DNA from 2 places in the Ureibacillus sp. FSL K6-3587 genome. Region 1 is predicted to be linked to the other one. Evidence: riboswitches for the same ligand, from Rfam matches in the RefSeq annotation. Region 1 holds a riboswitch; the other holds the start of a gene.

Region 1 (3,424 bases):
AGTGTGGAGAATTAAAGGAGGAACCTAAAGTGGCTGAAATTAAAGTCCCTGAATTAGCAGAATCGATTACAGAAGGTACCATTGCACAATGGGTGAAAAAAGTTGGAGATCGCGTTGAAAAAGGCGAATTCATCGTTGAATTGGAAACAGATAAAGTAAATGCGGAAATCATTTCAGAAGAAGCGGGAGTATTGACACAAATTTTGGCTCAAGAGGGCGACACAGTACAAGTTGGCCAAACAATCGCCGTTGTTGAACCAGCTGAAGGCGGAGCTGCTCCTGCACCTCAAGCGGAACCTGCAAAAGAGGCTGCAAAAGAAGAAGCGCAACCTGCACAACAAGCACCAGCTGCCCAACCGGCTCAACCTGCACCGGTTGTTGAAGAAACAAACAGCGGCCGGGTAGTGGCATCACCAGCTGCCCGTAAACTTGCACGTGAAAAAGGAATCGATTTGGCTGCGATTTCACCAGTCGATCCACAAGGCCGTGTACGCGTTCAAGACGTTGCAGCACATGCGGCAAAACCGGCTCAACCTGCTGCCCAACCAGCTCAAACGAAAGCGCCTGTAGTGGCACCAGTTGACGATTCCCGAGTGACTGTGGAAAGAATGAGCCGCCGTCGTCAAACAATCGCAAAACGCTTGCTCGAAGTAAAACAAAGCACAGCCATGTTGACAACATTCAACGAAATCGACATGACGAACGTAATGGCATTGCGCAAACGCAAACAAGAACAATTCGTGAAAGAAAATGGCATCAAACTTGGATTCATGTCATTCTTTACAAAAGCTGTTGTTGCAGCATTGAAAAAATACCCTTATGTAAATGCTCAAATCGTTGGTGACGAAATTCATAAATTCAACATTTATGATATCGGTATTGCTGTATCCACTGAAGAAGGTCTAGTTGTGCCTGTTGTACGTGATGCAGACCGCAAAAACTTCGCTGAAATCGAAAAAGAAATTGCGGAACTTGCCCAAAAAGCACGCGAGAAAAAATTGGCCCTTTCCGACTTGCAAGGTGGCACATTTACAATTACTAACGGCGGTGTATTCGGTTCATTAATGTCAACTCCGATCATCAATGGTACACAAGCCGGAATTCTTGGCATGCACGCAATCGTGAACCGTCCAGTAGCCGTGAACGGCCAAGTTGAAATCCGTCCAATGATGTATGTGGCACTTTCTTATGACCACAGAATCATCGACGGTAAAGACTCCGTAGGATTCTTGAAAACAGTAAAAGAATTGATCGAAAATCCGGAAGACTTGCTTCTAAATTCATAATAAGCAAACTTTCATACTCCCCATCAATTTTGTTGGGGAGTATATTTGATAGGATAGAATGACCAAGGAATATTGACAATTAGTCCTAAATTACGCTATTCTTTTTATAACAACTAAATATCTAGCCTCACTTTGTGGGGTAGAGGTGCGGTATTTATTAGTTTCCTAAGGAGCTTGAGCGGGCAATGACATGGGAAATGAGGAAATATCGCCGAAGTATAGTTATATGCTCAAGTAACTATGCTGGGGTTGCAGTGAATAACTGCAACACTGTCTTACATACTTAATATGTAAGGTGTGCTATTCCAAAGTGGAACTAGGGGTATTAGTCTAACAAATTGATGCGGCCTTAAGTTCTTCTTAGGTCGCTTTTTGTTTGTTGCAGCCTTACAACTCTAATCAGAAACTGGGGGAAGCTTATGAAAAAAAACCTGATGTTACTAATTTTTGCAATGGTGATGGTATTAGCACTTGCGGCATGCGGTTCCGGCAATGATAAAAATGAGGGATCACAACAGGATTCAGAATCCTCATCCGATTCTAAAGGCGTATTGCGGGTGGGAATGGAAGCCGCTTATGCTCCATTCAACTGGTCACAAAAAGATGATTCAAATGGTGCGGTTCCAATCAAAGATTCAAAAGAATACGCAGCAGGTTATGATGTTGAAATCGCAAAACGCATTGCGGAAGGGCTTGGAATGGAACTTGAAATCGTAAAAACGGATTGGGACGGTTTGATTCCTTCATTGCAATCAGGTGCCATTGACCTTGTCATTGCAGGTATGTCACCAACACCTGAACGAATGGAAGTAATCGATTTTACGGACAACTATTATACAAGCGACTTTGTAATCGTTGTGAAAAAAGATGGCCCGTATGCCAATGCGAAATCCATCCATGATTTCAAAGGTGCCAAAGTCACAGCACAACAAGGAACAACTCACTATAAAGTCATCGATCAAATGACAGGCGTTCAAAAACAAGTTCCGGCAAACGACTTCGGTCAAATGCGCATCCAATTATCTTCCGGCGCTATTGACGCATACATTTCTGAACGTCCAGAAGGTATGTCTGCCGCAGCAGCCATCAAAAACTTCACTTACATTGTTCCTGAAGACGGCTTTGAGGCGGATGAATCCGATACTGCCATTGCGGTCGGATTGAAAAAAGGTTCGGATTTAAAAGATAAAATTAACGAAATTTTAGCAGGAATTTCCGAAGAAGAACGTCAACAAATCATGGAAGACGCTATCAAAAATCAACCATCACAACAATAGTGTGGTGAAAGGTTGTCTTGAGATTTTCACTTTACAAGACAACCTTTTTCCATTTTCCTCCTGTTTCATCAAGGATGTTTCATTATTATAATTAAAACTATGAATAAGGAGATTTCTTTATGTCTTTCTTAGAAACGGTTTGGAATATTTTCCTGAATAACTGGGATCTCTTTTTGCGTGGCGCATGGATTGCTCTGATTCTTGCGGTGCTCGGTACGATTTTCGGAGCGATCATCGGTTTTTTCATCGGTATCATGCACACGATTCCAATGCCTAAAAAATCTTTCAAAACATTTGTATTAAAAACTATCAATTTCATACTAACTTGCTATGTTGAAATTTTCCGTGGCACGCCGATGATGGTACAAGCCATGGTGGTCTTTTACGGACTATACGCCATCGATATTCAATTGAACCGGTTCGTTGCAGGTTTGATTGTAATCAGTTTGAATACCGGCGCGTATATGGCCGAATATGTCCGTGGAGGCATCGTATCCATCGACAAGGGACAATATGAAGCCAGTGAAGCGATCGGTATGGGCCATTTCCAAACAATGTTCTATATAATCCTTCCGCAAGTAGCCCGCAATATATTACCGGCTACCGGCAACCAGCTTGTCATGAATATCAAAGACTCTTCCGTATTAAGTGTTATCAGTGTCGTTGAATTGTTCTTCACTACAAATTCCGTTGCTGGTAGTACATATCGTTATGCGGAAGCCTTCTTGATTGCCTGTGTATTGTACTTCATTATGACTTTCACTGTAACACGAATCTTGTTATGGTTTGAAAGGAAAATGGACGGCCATGATTCGTACCGGATGGAACTTGTGACAGGCAACAAGCCGAAAAAGGGTGGTG
Region 2 (3,424 bases), 1.1 Mb from region 1:
CTGCCACAAACCCGTGAGAATGGGTGGCCACTTTAAGTTTTGAAAGATCATGTCCCGCTTCTTTAGCCGCGCGGTAATACAGCTTCACCAAAGGGGCAAATTGCAATGGACTGCCGCCGATGATTGCCAAACATAATGGCAATCCCAATGCCCCTGCCCGTGCTACCGATTGTGGAGTCCCGCCGCTTGCAATCCAAATGGGAACCTCTTTTTCCGGTCTCGGATACACTCCTCTGCCATCAATGCTTGGACGATGTTTCCCGTTCCAATGAATCAATTCATTTTTTTGAATTTGCAGCAATAATTGCAATTTTTCCTCAAACAATTCATCATAATCCTTTAAGTCATACCCAAACAGCGGGAAAGATTCAATGAAAGAACCTCTGCCGGCCATAATTTCCGCCCGTCCATTGGAAATCGCATCCACCGTGGCAAATTGTTGATACACCCGGACAGGATCATCGGATGATAATACCGTTACCGCACTTGTCAGCCTGATGCGTTTTGTTTTCGTTGCCGCAGCTGCAAGCAAAACGGCAGGAGCTGAACAGGCGTAATCCTTCCGATGATGTTCCCCAACACCGTAAACATCCAATCCCACTGCATCCGCCAGTTCGATTTCTTCCACCACTTCCCGGAGGCGTTCAGCATGACTGATCACTTTTCCGGTTCTTACATCGGGAGTCGTTTCAACAAATGTCGTTAATCCTATTTCCATTCTTCATCCTCCAAAAATTCCAACTCTATTTATCTCGAAATTGAAATGTTTTTCTTATCATACACAAATATCCCGGTGGTAATCAATTATTCTGTTTTAGGAATAGATTTCGGGCAACACGTAAAAAATAGAATTAAAAACAAGGAATGAACAACGATGAAACAAAGAAATTTTGGCAGCAAAGCGATTGAGTTTTTAATGATTCTCATGTTCAGTTTCGGAATTGTCATTGCCCTTTACAGTTCCTTTTCAATCAATCCGGATATATTTGATCTTAAATTGTATTTGATGCTTTTCATCACGGTGATCATTTTTTATAAACCTTTCAGAGTATCCAGTTTCCGCTTTCTTTTCTATTTGATTTGCCGCATGATTCACATGGTGAAAAATGATGACTGGGAAGCGGATTTGACACAAGACCATTTACAAAAAATTGAATACCTTTATTTATTAAAATCCCATTTTGAAAAGCGGGGATATGTCGCAATCGTCACAAAAGAGCTGGATGGTTATGATGTTGACCTTATTTTATGGAAAGGCACAAAAAAATATATTGTCCAAATTCTCGAGTCACAAAAGGCTGGCGATATTCGAAGGGTCCAAAAAATAGCCGCCAAAAGAAAAAGGCATGGGGCGAATGGCGCATTGATCGTTTCCAATCAATCCTTTACTGCATCTGCAAAGAAATATTCCCCGTTGCACCACATACAGTTAATCAATCAGGACGAACTGTTGAAGATGAATGACGAAAAGAAGAAGTACTTTTTCCAATCGGCTTTATCCTATATTTTGCACCATAAATAAAAACCATTCGCCGGTTTTTTCATTGAAAACCGGCGAATCCATTTTTCCAATATTCCCCTTTAGGGCACTCTTTTCAAGTCATCCGCATTACCGCTTGGGAAACCCTGGTTCCCCAAGGCCGTTTGATTCATTGCAGTCCACACCAAATCCAATTGATCTTCATTATTCATGAAAGTAAGAATAACAATTAAATTTCTTAATTTTTCACCCTTCCACTTGAATATTTCAAATTTTTCTGCATTTTATATAATATTAAAAACATTTATACGTTCTTGATACTTAATAAATATTGCATTTCCAATAAAAAGAATATAAAATGTATTTAATTATACATCGACTTATTTCAATTCAATATTGTTTTGAAGTAAGGATAGAGGCGCAAAGACCAAGAGTACACAGTTTGAGGATAATGAGGTCCAATGATGATTGTGGAAAGGGGGATTTGCCGAAGTCTCTGGAAACTCATTTTTCCAGAGGCTGGTTCTGCATTGAATAAGTGCAGGACTGTCATATAGGAAACTATATGGAGGGCTATCTTACGCAAAAAATTCAATTTTTTTGCAACAACGAAGCTCTTCGTTGTTGCTTTTTGCGTTTAATTGACAATTGCCCTTCTCCATTACAAAAAAATGAAAAGGATGTGGAGAAGAAATGAATTTTGGAAGAGTATTAACTGCAATGGTAACGCCATTTGACCAAAATGGTGATGTAGATTTTGACGCTACGCAAAAGTTGGTCGATTATTTGATTGCCAATGGAACAGACGGCTTGATTGTATGCGGTACAACCGGAGAATCACCTACTTTAACAGAAGGTGAAAAAGTCGAACTATTCAAATTTGTCGTAAAAACCGTAAATGGAAGAGTTCCTGTAATTGCAGGTACCGGCTCGTATAATACGAGAGCTTCCATTGAACTTACGGAAAAAGCGGAGGAAGCCGGTGCGGATGGTGTCATGTTAGTTACACCATACTACAATAAGCCGAACCAGGAAGGCATGTACGAACACTTCAAAAGCATCGCTCAAAGTACTAAACTGCCAGTGATTTTATATAATATTCCGGGTCGCAGCGTAGTCAATCTATCCGTTGACACTGTAGTTCGCCTTGCGGAAATCCCGAATATCGTTGCCATCAAAGAAGCAAGTGGAAGTTTGGATGCAATGGCGCAAATCATCGAAAATACGCCGGATGACTTCTCCCTTTATAGCGGAGACGACAGCTTGACATTGCCTTCTTTGGCTGTTGGAGGCACTGGGGTCATTTCCGTGGCTTCCCATATCATCGGCAACGAAATGCAAACAATGATTCAACATTTCTTAAATGGCGATATTCATGAAGCGGCGAAAGAGCATCGCAGACTATTGCCAATCATGAAAGGGATGTTCATAGCACCAAATCCTGTACCTGTAAAAGCTGCATTAAACTTAAAAGGCATATCCGTCGGTGGTGTGCGCCTGCCATTAGTGCCATTGAACGAAGAACAACAAAAAACGATTGAACAATTATTAAAAAATCTGGATCTTAAATTGGAATTGATTTCTTAATCCCCTGCCTTTTGCCGGCAGGTTTTTTTTATGCAAACGACACAAAGAATTAATGGGAAAATGGAAATCAATATTATAAAATAGCAATTGTGACATTTAGACATTCAAACAATTCAGTTGGGTTGGAGGATCCGGTTTTGCTTAACTTACTATTCGCTGTCCTAATATTCATCTTTACGCTCTTCCTCGTAATACGCCAACCAAAAAATATAAGTATCGGATGGTTTGCATGCGGAGGGGCAGTCCTGGCGCTGCTCGTCGGAGTGGTGGATATTAAAGACGTTTTTTCGGTTGTGGATATCACTTGGAATGCCACCTTGTTATTTATCGCCATCATCATTATTTCATTGATTTTGG

Evidence for each region. A riboswitch is a leader RNA that binds a small molecule or an ion and turns the genes downstream of it on or off. The one in region 1 is predicted to bind lysine.
Region 2: another riboswitch for lysine. It lies ahead of dapA (4-hydroxy-tetrahydrodipicolinate synthase); the one in region 1 lies ahead of NSS77_RS14425 (transporter substrate-binding domain-containing protein).

What each region holds. Positions count from the first base shown of each region.
Region 1 covers NZ_CP151969.1:2,924,466-2,927,889, forward strand. The annotation lists gene odhB (2-oxoglutarate dehydrogenase complex dihydrolipoyllysine-residue succinyltransferase) at 30-1,286, shown strand; lysine riboswitch at 1,419-1,597, shown strand; gene NSS77_RS14425 (transporter substrate-binding domain-containing protein) at 1,706-2,563, shown strand; gene NSS77_RS14430 (amino acid ABC transporter permease) at 2,683-3,424, shown strand, end outside.
Region 2 covers NZ_CP151969.1:1,821,397-1,824,820, reverse strand. The annotation lists gene NSS77_RS08965 (LLM class flavin-dependent oxidoreductase) at 1-718, opposite strand, end outside; gene NSS77_RS08960 (restriction endonuclease) at 875-1,522, shown strand; lysine riboswitch at 1,886-2,064, shown strand; gene dapA (4-hydroxy-tetrahydrodipicolinate synthase) at 2,174-3,067, shown strand; gene NSS77_RS08950 (arsenic transporter) at 3,205-3,424, shown strand, end outside.